Regions from separate parts of the Gottfriedia sp. NPDC056225 genome, predicted to be linked through region 1. Evidence: a T-box and tRNA genes for the amino acid it is inferred to sense, from the RefSeq annotation. Region 1 holds a T-box; the other holds one or more tRNA genes.
What was found. A T-box is a leader RNA that pairs with one kind of tRNA and senses whether it is charged. The one in region 1 lies ahead of serS (serine--tRNA ligase), so its partner is inferred to be a tRNA-Ser.
Positions count from the first base shown of each region.

Region 2: it encodes a tRNA-Ser, which carries the amino acid that the T-box ahead of serS (serine--tRNA ligase) is inferred to sense. The anticodon was not compared.

Region 1 is NZ_JBHJTJ010000070.1:587-7,506, reverse strand. Features, by position in the region: gene serS (serine--tRNA ligase) at 161-1,435, opposite strand; T-box leader at 1,502-1,727, opposite strand; gene pdxT (pyridoxal 5'-phosphate synthase glutaminase subunit PdxT) at 1,778-2,368, opposite strand; gene pdxS (pyridoxal 5'-phosphate synthase lyase subunit PdxS) at 2,378-3,262, opposite strand; gene ACFCYN_RS23320 (D-alanyl-D-alanine carboxypeptidase family protein) at 3,395-4,726, opposite strand; gene guaB (IMP dehydrogenase) at 4,837-6,300, opposite strand; gene ACFCYN_RS23310 (YaaC family protein) at 6,417-6,920, shown strand, end outside.
Region 2 is NZ_JBHJTJ010000045.1:22,458-30,020, reverse strand. Features, by position in the region: gene cls (cardiolipin synthase) at 300-1,742, shown strand; gene ACFCYN_RS20865 (M15 family metallopeptidase) at 1,876-2,694, shown strand; tRNA gene ACFCYN_RS20860 (tRNA-Leu) at 2,948-3,030, opposite strand; tRNA gene ACFCYN_RS20855 (tRNA-Lys) at 3,044-3,116, opposite strand; tRNA gene ACFCYN_RS20850 (tRNA-Gln) at 3,397-3,471, opposite strand; tRNA gene ACFCYN_RS20845 (tRNA-Asp) at 3,775-3,850, opposite strand; tRNA gene ACFCYN_RS20840 (tRNA-Met) at 3,855-3,931, opposite strand; tRNA gene ACFCYN_RS20835 (tRNA-Val) at 4,249-4,324, opposite strand; tRNA gene ACFCYN_RS20830 (tRNA-Glu) at 4,337-4,411, opposite strand; tRNA gene ACFCYN_RS20825 (tRNA-Ser) at 4,424-4,514, opposite strand; tRNA gene ACFCYN_RS20820 (tRNA-Asn) at 4,522-4,596, opposite strand; gene ACFCYN_RS20815 (SprT family protein) at 4,680-5,132, opposite strand; gene cmpA (cortex morphogenetic protein CmpA) at 5,437-5,547, shown strand; gene ACFCYN_RS20805 (Tex family protein) at 5,537-7,563, opposite strand, start outside.

The DNA.
Region 1 (6,920 bases):
TATGAATTATAATGTTGATTTTAGAAGTAGTTATATTAATAACCGCAATTAAAAAATGGATGGAATTATGGACTACACCTAATTATGAAATAGACTTTAAAACTGTCTAAATAAAAAAAAGCAGATGAGTGAGGTTCCTTCATACCATCTGCTTTTTCAATTATTTAATAACTTCTTTTCCGCCCATATATGGACGAAGAACTTCAGGAATAATGATTGAACCGTCTTCTTGTTGGTAGTTTTCTAAGATAGCAGAAACCGTACGTCCAATCGCCAGTCCAGATCCGTTTAATGTATGAACAAATTCCGGTTTTCCTTTTGGATCACGTCGGAAACGAATATTAGCTCGTCTTGCTTGGAATGCCTCAAAGTTACTGCAAGAAGAAATTTCTTTGTATGCATCATAGCTTGGTAACCAAACTTCAATGTCATAAGTTTTTGCAGAAGAAAATCCGATATCCCCAGCACATAAAGTAATTACACGATAAGGTAATCCCAATAGTTGAAGAACTTTTTCAGCTTGAGATGTTAATTTTTCTAACTCAATATAAGAATCTTCAGGTTTTACGAAACGAACTAGTTCAACTTTATTAAACTGGTGCTGACGAATTAAGCCTCGTGTGTCTCGTCCCGCTGAACCTGCTTCAGAGCGGAAGCAAGCACTGTATGCAGTATAGGCAATTGGCAGTTGCGCAGCATCAAGTATTTCATCACGGTGATAGTTTGTAACAGGCACTTCTGCTGTTGGTACTAAGAAGAAGTCTTCTTTCTCGACACGGAATGCATCTTCTTCAAATTTAGGAAGCTGTCCTGTACCAATCATACTTGCACGATTTACTAGTTGAGGTGGTAACATTTCTGTATAACCATGTTCTTCAATATGAAGGTCTAACATGAAACTGATAAGAGCACGTTCAAGTCTAGCTCCTAAGCCTTTATAAAAAGTAAATCGGCTACCAGTAACTTTAGCTCCACGTTCGAAATCTAAAATATCTAGATCAACACCTAAATCCCAGTGTGCCTTTGGCTCGAATTCAAATTTACGAACTTCACCTATTCTACGAATTTCAATATTATCGTCTTCAGTTAATCCAACTGGCACTGAATCACTAACTAAGTTAGGAATCGTAAATAGAATTGCATCTAATTGCTCTTCTAATGTTCTAATCTCTTCATCAAGAACTTTAATTTTATCTCCAACTTCTCTCATTTCAACAATTAGCGCTTCAGCGTCCTTCTTCTCACGCTTTAATACACTAATTTCTTGGCTTACCTCATTACGGCGGCTTTTTAACCCTTCCACCTGAACAAGTAATTCTCTACGGTTTAGATCTAAGTCTTCAAATTTTTCGATATAACTTATATCTCCACCACGTAACTGAAGCTTGGCTTTAACGTCTTCAAAATTGCTACGTAATAATTTAATATCTAACATATTCAATTCCTCCTATTCTTAATTGCCTAAAGTATAAAAAAAAATACAAAAAAGCCCTCATCCCATAAAAGGGACGAGAGCTACCCGCGTTGCCACCCTAATTGAAGAATTAATAAATAATCCTTCCACCTTAGTATAGTTAACGGACTATAGTACCGGAGTTACTTACTAGCTATAAAGCATTCCGTAACTCGCTCAAGAATGGATTCACAAGTCTTCATTATCGGTTTACACCAGCCACCGACTCTCTAAAAATTTAGAACTTGTTACTATTTTCTTTCATCGCTTTAGACAATTTAAATTATATTATAATTTACTATAAGCTTTTACTTTTTTCAATAGTTACATACTTAAATTTGCATTTTTTTCCTTAACCATATCTGCAAAGTAACTCATAAAACGGTAATCATTTGTTAATTCTGGATGGAAAGATGCTGCCAACATGTGATTTTGTCTAACTGCTACAATATTACCATCATGCTCTGCAATAACCTCTGCATCACCTGATACGGAGCGTATAAATGGTGCTCTGATAAATACAGCTGGATAATCTTCACATACACCTTTAATTGGGATGTTTACTTCAAAGCTATCCACTTGTCTACCGAAAGCATTACGTTCAGCTACCATATCCATAACACCTAGATGTACCGTGTCATCATTTGCAATCTCTTTCGAAAGTAAGATCATGCCCGCACATGTACCGAATGCCGGTAAACCATTTTCGATTTTCTCTTTTAAGGGTTGTAATAATCCTATATGGTCAAGTAATCTACGCATCGCAGTACTTTCTCCACCAGGTAATACAATACCATCAAGTCCATCTAAATGTTCTACACGTTTCACGATAACAGCTTCAGCACCACATGCTTTAATTGCATTTATATGTTCTTGAACTGCACCTTGTAACGCTAATACACCTATTTTCATAATTTCACCAACTTAAATGCTACGATCTTGCATACGATCAGCAGCAGCAAGTTGTCTCATGTCGATACCTTTCATAGCAGGTCCTAAGTTTTTAGAAAGGTTAGCGATTAATTCATAATCTTGATAGTGAGTAGTAGCTTGTACAATCGCACGAGCAAATTTCTCAGGGTTTTCAGATTTAAAGATACCAGAACCTACGAATACTCCGTCTGCTCCTAATTCCATCATTAAAGCTGCGTCTGCAGGTGTTGCTACTCCACCAGCTGCAAAGTTAACAACAGGTAAACGACCAAGTTCTTTAATTTGAAGTAATAATTCGAATGGAGCGCCAAGGTTTTTAGCTTCAACCATTAATTCATCACGAGATAAACCAACTACTTTACGGATTTCACCATTAATTTGGCGTAAGTGACGTACTGCTTCTACAATGTTTCCAGTACCAGGCTCACCTTTAGTACGTAACATAGACGCACCTTCACCAATACGACGAAGTGCTTCACCTAAGTTACGGCAACCACAAACGAATGGAACAGTGTAATCTGATTTGTTAATGTGGAAGATATCATCTGCAGGAGATAATACTTCACTCTCATCGATGTAATCTACTCCCATAGCTTCTAAAACGCGTGCTTCAACGATATGTCCAATACGAGCTTTAGCCATTACAGGAATACTAACTGCGTTAAGAATTTCCTCAGTAATACTTGTATCAGCCATACGAGCTACTCCACCAGCTGCACGAATATCAGATGGTACTTTTTCTAATGCCATTACTGCTACTGCACCAGCAGCTTCCGCTATTTTAGCTTGTTCAGCATTTACTACATCCATAATTACGCCGCCTTTTTGCATTTCTGCCATGCCGCGTTTTACACGTTCTGTTCCTGTTAAATTCATTGTTTTGCCCCTCCATTATTAAAGCTTACTTGGTAACATTTTAGTATTTCTTTACCCCTAGTTAAAGTTACCTTACCTTTATTTTACTGAAAAAATGACAACTTAACAATTACTGATATATTAATATAAAAATTATTTAAATAAACCACCAATACCGCCTACGATACTATCCCATAAATTACCGAAAAATGATCCAATTCCTCTAAAGGATAGAACAAACCAGTTAGCTTTATCAACACTCTTATCTGCTACTAAATCAAATGACTGATTTTTTGAAGTGATATAACCTAGGTCATCACCTTTTGAAGATTTAATTACGATTTCTCCAACCTTTGTTCCTTTTTTAATTGGAGCAATAATATTTCCATTTTTATCGATTGCCTTACCTGATAATTGGATAGTGGCTTTGTAGTTTTTAGCTTCACCACGTTTTATAGCTAAAGTAATATCATCTTTTGCTACTACTTTTACTTCTTTATCTTTACCTTTAGTTACTTTAACAGTTTTATTACCTTTTACAGTTTGTCCTTTTGAAACAATTGTAGTCTTATCAAAGTTACCGAACCCATAATCCATTAATTTAGCAGTTTCACTAAACCGAGAGTTATATGAATTAGCTCCCATTACAACAGTAATATAACGTTGACCATTTCTTTTTGCAGTTCCAGCGAAACAGAAGCCAGCTGAATCTGTAGAACCCGTTTTTAATCCATCCATACCTGGATAAGCGAATACTAATCCTGGTAACATCCAGTTCCAGTTATCCATTTTTACTGGATACTTTCCACCTTCTTGGAATGTTTTCTTTGGAATTGAAGATGTTTGAAGTACTTCTGGATAAGTTTTAATTAGATTATAAGCTAATTTTGCTACACCGTTCGCTGACATAATATTTTCATCAGTTAGAGAAGTTCCTTCTGGTTGCATACCTTGTAAGTCTTTATTTACTAAACCAGTAGCATTAACGAATTTAACGTCTCCTAAGTCTAGTTGTTTTGCTTTATCGTTCATTAATTGTACGAAGTTTTTCTCAGATCCACCAATTTTTTCTGCTAGTGCAATTGTCGCACCATTTGCAGAGTAAATAGCAGCTGCTTCGTATAGTTCACGTACTGTATACTTACCGCCCAATTCAAGAGGCACGTTTGATAACCCTGTATTTTGAGAGATTTTATGGGCATATTCAGAAACTGTTACTTTCTCATCCCACGAAATTTTGCCATTTTTAATCGCTTCATTAACCAGATATTCAGTCATCATTTTTGACATACTTGCAATCGGTAGTGGAGCATTTGAATTTTTTTCATATAATATTTTCCCTGAATTTGCATCGACTAAAATCGCAGCCTTAGCTTGAACGCCTAAAACATCTTCAGCAGCAGCAGGCTTTAAATTCATAGGAATGATTATAGTTATCGCTAAAGCTATTACTATTAGTTTCGTTAGTATATTCTTTCCAAACACTGTCTTACCTCCAACCTTTAATTTAACTTGTTCATTTTAACACAATTATTTCCCAAAAAATAGGCAACTACAATTTCTTGTAATTGCCCTAAGTTTCATTGCTTTAATTATTATAATGAGTAATTGGGTGCTTCTTTTGTTATTTGAACATCATGTGGATGACTTTCGCGTAATCCAGCACCAGACATACGAATAAACTGTGCGTTATCCCTTAAGTCTTTTAATGTAGCTGTACCACAGTAACCCATACCAGATCTTATTCCTCCGATTAATTGGTGTACAGTATCCGCTAACGGTCCTTTATAAGGAACTCGACCTTCAATACCTTCAGGAACTAGTTTTTTATTTCCTTCTTGGAAATAACGATCTTTACTTCCTCTTTCCATTGCGCCTACAGAACCCATACCACGGTATACTTTAAATTGTCTTCCTTGGTAGATTTCTGTCTCACCAGGACTTTCTTGTACACCGGCAAACATACTTCCTAACATAACCACATGTCCACCAGCTGCAAGAGCTTTTACGATATCTCCAGAATACTTAATACCGCCATCTGCGATTATAGGTACTCCGTATTCTCTAGCAACAGAAGCACAATCATAAACTGCAGTTAGTTGAGGAACACCTACTCCAGCTACAACACGAGTAGTACAGATTGAACCTGGTCCAATACCAACTTTTACAATATCTGCACCGGCTTCAATAAGTTCCTTAGTAGCTTCACCAGTTGCTACATTTCCAGCGATTATTGCTAATTCTGGGAACTTGCTTCTAATCTCTTTTACTTTCTCAATAACACCCTTAGAATGACCATGAGCTGTATCAATTACAATCACATCAACATTAGCTTTTACTAAAAACTCAACTCGTTGAAGAGCATCTTTTGTAACTCCTACTGCTGCACCTACAAGTAAGCGACCTTGTTGATCTTTTGCTGAGTTTGGAAACTCAATTACTTTCTCAATGTCCTTAATTGTGATTAGGCCTTTTAATGTGCCATCTTCATTAACTAGGGGTAACTTTTCAATTTTATGTTTTTGAAGAATTTGTTCTGCTTCTGCAAGTGTTGTCCCAACAGGAGCTGTCACTAGATTTTCTTTTGTCATAACGTCTGAAATAACAATTGAGTAATCTTGAATAAAACGTAAATCACGATTTGTTAATATACCGACTAATTTTCTATTTTCTGTATCATCTACGATAGGTACACCTGAAATACGGTATTTACCCATTAAATATTCAGCGTCTGCTACTTTATGAGATGGTGTTAAGAAAAATGGATCATCAATTACGCCACTTTCAGAACGCTTTACTTTATCTACTTGCTCAGCTTGTTCTTCGATAGACATATTTTTGTGAATGATACCAAGTCCACCCTGTCTAGCCATCGCAATAGCCATTTCTGCTTCTGTAACTGTATCCATTCCTGCACTGATTAATGGAATATTTAATTGAATTTTTTCCGTTAATCTTACACTTACATCAACTTGATTTGGAAGTACTTCAGATTTGGCTGGAACTAATAAAACATCATCAAAAGTAAGTCCTTCTTTTACGAATTTTGATTCCCACATAAAAAAGCCCCCCTAATACACGTATAAATATTATTAGTAGATTAACAATAGGATAAAACACTGTCAAGGAAGTCAAATTATGTTTAAATATTCAGTTAATAAGGAGTTCCTCTCTTATGTTATATTCGTATAGTAATGTATGGGACGAGCTATGTTACTTTAGCTCAGTACAATATTCGAAAAACTATCTTCAGGCAAAATATGAACGAACTAATTTCAAAGATCAAAAAACTAAAGCTTTTCATAATGCATACCCTTTTTTGTATTATATTGAGCATGGGAAAAGCTATTTTCATGCAGCTCAAAACTCTCAAATTAATGTAAAACCTACCTTGTTATTTTATGGGCTTGTACAACTATTAAAGGCTTGTGTACTAACAGTAGATCCAGAATATCCAAGTACGACCGCAATTTTAGCTCACGGTGTAACTTCAAGAAAAATAAAAAAGTTAGGGTATTCTTTTATTGATGACGAAGTTAAGATTCAAAAAAATGGACTGTTCACTCATGCTTCAAAGGTTTTATTTAATATAAACAATTTGGAAAGCGAAAAATTTACGATGCTGCAGCTTTTACAATCTATACCAGAATTAGCCAAAATCCTCAAAATCACTAAAAAG
Region 2 (7,563 bases), on a different contig from region 1:
ATAGTAACTTTCATCAGTTTAGTTTTCTTTTAATAGACATAAAGCAAATCAACAATAGTGCAATTGATATAGTACTATTTAAACACAACCTCTGTTAAAATGATTTGATTTTTGAAGAATTTTCTCTTCATATACTCCCACAAGCTCTTAAATACTCGGTTTTGGTACCGTACCGTGAAAAATTACAGAGTAAATGATAAAATACTTTTATTTTAGAAAAGTATACAATATGTTTGTATACTTTGATTCATTAAATAAAACATATTAAAAGCAATCTAATTATATAGGATGTGAGTTCAATGGATATAAATTTTATTACAATCCTCCTTATTGTTAATATACTGCTAGCTGGTATTTTAATCTTTATTGAAAAGAGAGATGTTGCAGCTACGTGGGCATGGCTTATGATCCTACTTTTTATACCAATAGTCGGTTTCTTACTATACCTTTTTTTAGGCAGACAGCTAAAACAAAAGAACTTCTATCATCTTTCAAATAAAGAAAGAAGTTATCTTCAATTAGCAGTTACTAATCAAGCAAATCAAATACATAATGATCAACGCTTTATCCAAGATGAATTACTATCGAAGCATTCACAATTAATTATGATGAATTTAAAATCCGCTAATGCTTTATTAACAACTGAAAACGAGATCCAAACATTTAGTGACGGTTACGAAAAATTTAATTCGCTTTTCGAAGACATACAAAATGCCGAAAAAGAGATAAATATTCAATATTACATCATTCAACGTGACTCGTTAGGAAAAAAGCTTAGAGACGAACTTACAAAGAAGGCAGAAAAAGGCGTTAAAGTACGAGTGCTGTACGATGACATTGGTTCGAAAAAAATCACTCCTTCTTTTTTCAAAGATCTTATTAAACACGGAGGTGAGGTAAAAGCTTTCTTTCCTTCCTTCCTAAGACTAATCAATTTTCGATTAAACAATAGAAATCACAGAAAACTTTGTATTATTGATGGGAGAGTTGCTTATATAGGCGGTTTTAATGTCGGAGACGAGTATCTTGGAATTGATAAGAAATTTGGATACTGGAGAGACACTCATTTTCGAATAAAAGGTGATTCAGTAAATCAAATTCAAGGGCGATTTATATTAGACTGGCAACAAGCTACTAAACAACATGGACATATTATAGAGGAATTTACTTTTAATAATGTGGAAAGTATCAGAAATACTCCCATACAAATTGTTGCTAGTGGGCCAAATTCGGAAACAGAGCACTTAAAAAATATGTACGTTAAACTAATTACGTCTGCTAAACAGAGCGTTTATATTCAAACCCCTTACTTCGTTCCTGATGCAAGCATTATGGACGCTTGTAAAATTGCTGCATTATCTGGAATTGATGTTAGAATAATGATTCCAAGTAAACCTGACCACCCATTCGTACATTGGGCATCACTATCATACGTAGGCGAACTATTATCTTACGGAGCAAAAATATTGCTATATGAAAATGGATTTTTGCATGCTAAAACAATCGTAATAGACCAAGAAGTTGCTTCAGTTGGAACTACTAACATTGATACACGTAGTTTTAAATTGAATTTTGAAATAAACGCGATCGTCTATTCAGAAAAAGAATCATCCAATCTACAAAACCTTTTTTTATCTGATTGTAAATATTCTAGTGAACTTACACTTGAAAAGTATCAAGCGAGAACAATCTTTATAAAAATAAAAGAAGCTATTTCTCGACTTCTATCTCCAATATTATAAACTACTAAAAACATTACTAAATTGTAATGTTTTTTTATATTGCCAAATAAGTTTTAAATTGAAAGTACACGTATTCTATTGAATAATTAAAGAAGTTAACAGATTATTACATAAATTAATTAGAAGGTGAACTATGAGAAGAATCAAGAAGATTTTAATAAGTTGTTTAGCTCTTTTATCTTTGTGGGTCAGTTTTTTTACAAACCCAACCTCTACTTATGCAGCGAATAAAGTTTACACCGTAACTGCAAGTAAACTAAATATCCGTAGCGGCCCTAGTACAACGGCTAAGTTAATCGGTACTGTGAAAAAAGGTCAATTTTTAACGGTTGTTAATAAACATGCCAACGGATGGTATAAAATTAAATTTAAAAGTAAAACAGGATTTATTAGCGGGAAGTATGTAATTGCAGAGTTCACTAATGTTAAATCATTAGATAAAAGTTTGATCGTTGATTTACGCTATAATACAACGAATAACTTTACCGGCAAACGTATTTATAATTTTAGCCAAGCCATCCTTAGGACTAGCACAGCCAAAAAATTAGCTAAAGCAAATTCCATCCTAAAAAAACAAGGATATACGATTAAAGTTTGGGATGCTTACCGTCCTTTATCAGCTCAACAAACACTTTGGAATGCATATCCTAATTCAGATTATGTTGCTAAGCCTAGTCCAAAAAATATACGAGGCCACCAACTAGGTGCAACACTAGATATAACATTGTGTACATTAGATGGAAAAGAAGTGCAAATGCAATCCAAATTCGATGATTTTTCATCACGTGCTTCTCGAAGCTATAAGCGAAATAGTGTACAAGAAAAGAATTATCAAATCATGGATAAAGCGATGAGACAAGCCGGTTTCGTGGGCTACTCAAAAGAATGGTGGCATTACTCTGATAAAAATCAGAAATTTAAACCACTTCAAGTAAATCCTGCTAATTATTAATGTTAGACTCACTTTTGGAATATATCAAAAGTGAGTTTTTTAGTATAGTCAATGTCTACAAATCAGTAGTTATATAAAAACACGCATCAATGTGTAACAAGTGGTTATCACGAATATTCTTTTTCACTAATTTAGTGAAAAAAAAAGTAATTTCTTAAGTACTAAAAATTTACAATTATTTCTTTATTGATGTCAATCAACACAAAAAAGACACCCTACAATTGTAAGATGTCTTGGAAAGTCATAATTAAGATGCGGCCGAGAGGACTTGAACCTCCACGGAGAAACCTCCACTAGGCCCTCAACCTAGCGCGTCTGCCATTCCGCCACGACCGCGAATAAACAAAAGTGAGCCATGAAGGATTCGAACCTTCGACCCTCTGATTAAAAGTCAGATGCTCTACCAACTGAGCTAATGGCTCGTAATAACAAGTTTATAAAATAAGCAAGTTCTAAAGACGTCCTTGTCTCAGATAGAATTTCAAGTAGCTGCTCGACAAGTACGCTGAAGTAATCGCATCGAAGATTACTCGTTCGTGCTCTACCAACTGAGCTAATGGCTCGTAATAACAAGTTTATAAATACATGATAGTACAAGTACACTAAAAACAGACTATTTTTAAACTTACTTACTGTTTACACGATCGCATTTAAGATAAAAGAAAATCCCTCTACCTTAAACATTACTATTCAAAATAAAAATGGCTGGGCTACCTGGATTCGAACCAGGGCATGACGGAATCAAAATCCGTTGCCTTACCGCTTGGCTATAGCCCATTGATATAACATCATGAATCTACTTCTTCGAATAATCTCCATGAACCCGCACCGCAGGATTTTTTTTATGTTGTATTGCCTTACCTTCTTGAATTAACCTCTCAAGATAAAAAACAATCCGACATTTCACTATACTTCTTTTCCTAATGTGCGAATATGCTACATGAAGTAACACCGCAGGATTGTCTTATGTAGTATTGTATTTACCCCTCGAATCTACTCCTAAAGATAAAAAAAATTCATCCATCTCACTACTATTTTTCTCCAAATAAAGAAAAAAATACTACAAACTGTAGTAATAAATGGCGGTCCCGACCGGGATCGAACCGGCGATCTCCTGCGTGACAGGCAGGCATGTTAACCGCTACACCACGGGACCATTTTGGTTGCGGGGACAGGATTTGAACCTGCGACCTTCGGGTTATGAGCCCGACGAGCTACCAGACTGCTCCACCCCGCGATAATGTGGATACTATTTTAACTAGATCCATGAAGTTTATTTCGTTAAGACCATCCCAATCTCAGGATGTTTATGCAAGTAGCGGCTCGATTGGTATGCTGAAGTTATTACTTCGAAGCATATTCGTTCGTGCTCCACCCCGCGATAATGTGGATACTATTTTATTAGATCCATGAACTTTATTTCGTTAAGACCATCCCAATCTCAGGATGTTTATGCAAGTAGCAGCTCGATTGGTATGCTGAAGTTATTACTTCGAAGCATATTCGTTCGTGCTCCACGCCGCGATAATAAGAGTTTATATCATTTTAAAGAAATGGTGGAGGATGACGGGCTCGAACCGCCGACCCCCTGCTTGTAAGGCAGGTGCTCTCCCAGCTGAGCTAATCCTCCGGGATAAAATATTGGTGACCCGTACGGGACTCGAACCCGTGTTACCGCCGTGAAAGGGCGGTGTCTTAACCGCTTGACCAACGGGCCAAAAAAAAAATATGGCAGAGAAGAAGGGATTCGAACCCTCGCACCGCGTTAACGATCTACACCCTTAGCAGGGGCGCCCCTTGAGCCACTTGGGTACTTCTCTAATATAATGGCTCCGCAGGTAGGATTCGAACCTACGACCACTCGGTTAACAGCCGAGTGCTCTACCACTGAGCTACTGCGGAAAAATTCCAATCAATTCGTCATGCGCTGTAACATGATGACAAGTATTAATATAAACTATACATATATTACCTGTCAACACTATTTATAATTGTTTTAATGGACTTTTGCATATTCCACATACAAAGCGCTTTGTGTCAACTTTTCTTTTTCTTAAGAAGTATTGTCCACACCCAACACATCTATATTTATATTTATAAGAATGTGTTCTTTTCTTTATAGAATTTAGTGGTTTACAGTATCTAGGCGCACCTACTTTTTTTAGTAGGTCTTTAAAATCTTTATCTTCGTGTTTATATCCTTTCTTCATAATATGAAGATGATAGTGACACAGCTCGTGTAATATAATTCCCTTTAGCTCTTCGATTCCGTGTTCTTGATAGTATAATTTATTTAATTCGATATTACTATTTTTTAATAAATACCTTCCACCAGTAGTTCTCAATCTAGTATTGAAGGAAGCTTGATGGAGAAATGGCCGTCCGAAATAGGTAATCGATAGATCTTCTACTAATTTTTGTATCTCCTCATTGTCCATTTATAGATCGCCACCTCTTTTTCTACTTTATTCTAACTAAACAACTCACATTTTTCTGGGTATGTGCATACATTAAACATACAAATGAGAATTTCAAAAGATCTTATTAGTACGATTTATGCTAAATGGGCTGCTCTTAGTAAATCTCTCTACAACGGCGTAATTTTTACTATCCAAAATGAACAATACAGTTATCCTTTTTATACAGTGTATCGGAAGGTTACCCCTCACTCATTTATTTCATCGCCCATCTCAATAGTTAAGATGGGCGAAGATTTTTAAGTTGGAGGTTTTCATCATGGTAATGCCTAGTTGGCTTAAGACTCAAATGCAGAAAGCATTTTATGAGAAAAACCGTTATCAAATAAAGTTATTAAATCAATGTTGGTTTTATTATCAAAAAATTAAGCTTTGACTTTTTCTTTTGCTTCAATTGGCAGCATAGATAAGCCTACTCTTTGTTTCTTTTGATCAACTTCAGCAATCCATATTTTTACTACTTGGCCAACTGAAACAACATCTAATGGATGTTTTATAAATTTACTACTCATTCTTGAAATATGAACAAGACCGTCATTCTTTAATCCTATATCAACAAATGCACCAAAATCGACTACATTTCTTACTGTTCCTTCAAGCTCCATGCCTATTTTTAAGTCTCCAATTTGAAGAACATCTTGGCGAAGGATTGGTGCTGCTAATTCGTCTCGTAAATCTCTTTCAGGTTGTGTTAATGAAGCTAAAATATCATTCAGTGTAATTAAACCAATATCAAGTTGTTCTGATATTTCTTCTAAGTTTAGCGTCTTTAACTTTTCTTTTAGTTCTTTTGAACCAATTTGATTTGTTGAGAAATTTAATTGCTTTAATAGTTTTTTTACTTGCACATAATTCTCCGGATGAATACTTGTACGATCTAAAGGTTCATCCCCTTCGACAACGCGTAAGAATCCAATACATTGTTCGTATGTTTTTGCACCTAGTCTCGGTATCGTTTTAAGCTCTTTTCGATTTGTAATTTTCCCTTTTTCATCACGATAATTAACGATATTTTTCGCTACCGTTTTGGACAAGCCCGATACATGTTGTAGTAGCGAAACTGATGCTGTATTTACATTTACACCTACTTGGTTTACTGATGTTTCAACAACAAACGTTAGTGACTCATTCAGACTTTTTTGAGAAACATCATGTTGGTATAATCCTACGCCAACAGATTTAGGGTCAATTTTAACCAATTCAGCTAACGGATCTTGTAATCGTCTTGCGATTGAAACCGCACTTCTTTCCTCAACTTGGAAATTTGGAAACTCTTCTCGCGCTAGTTCTGAAGCAGAATACACGCTCGCTCCAGCTTCATTTACGATTACATAGTAAATACTATTTTTCATTTCTTTTAGAATTTCAGATATAAATAGCTCAGTTTCACGAGACGCTGTTCCGTTTCCAATTGCAATCATCTCTATTTTATATTTGATAAGAATATCTTTAATTTTTGCAATTGCTTGCTCTCTTTTATTTCTTTGAACTTCTTCTCTTTCACCTTTGAAAGGATGCGGATAAATAACATCAATTTTAAGTACTTTACCTGTTTCATCTACAACGGCTAATTTACAACCTGTACGGAATGCAGGGTCAACTCCAAGAACGATTTTTCCTTTTAATGGTGGCTGTAGCAATAGTGAGCGTAAGTTTTCTGAGAAAATATTAATTGCATGAGAATCAGCTTTTTCGGATAATTCCTTACGAATCTCTCTTTCAATTGAAGGTTGAATTAATCGTTTATAAGCATCCTCAACAACTTCTTTTAAAATTGATCGCACAAAAGTTTCCTTTATCATAACTTTTCTTTCTAAATATGAAATGATTTCATCAAAAGGCGATTGAACTGCAACCCTTAAAATATCTTCTTTCTCTGCACGATTCATCGCTAATATTCTATGTGGAACAATCCTTGCAATTGGCTCAGAGTATTCATAATACATTTCATAAACTTTTTTTTCGTCTTTATCGGCATCTTTTACAGTACTATCAATTGTTCCTTTTTTAAATGTAACTTCACGAATCCACTTTCGATATGTAGCATCGTCTGCAATCCATTCCGCAATAATATCTTTTCCACCTTGAATAACTTCATCAGCTGTACTAACTTCAAGTTCAATATTTATGTATTTTAATGCCTCTTCTGCTAACATGCCTTCTTTTGGCATCGAGAATAACCATTCTGCAAATGGTTCTAACCCTTTATCTTTTGCGACCGTAGCACGAGTCCTTCTTTTTTCTTTATATGGTCGGTATAAATCCTCTACTTCTTGTAGCTTTGTTGCTAACGTAATACTTTTACGTAATTCATCATTCAACTTTCCTTTTTCATCAATTAAACGGATTACTTCATCTTTTCGTGTTTGAAGATTTACAGCATACTCATATT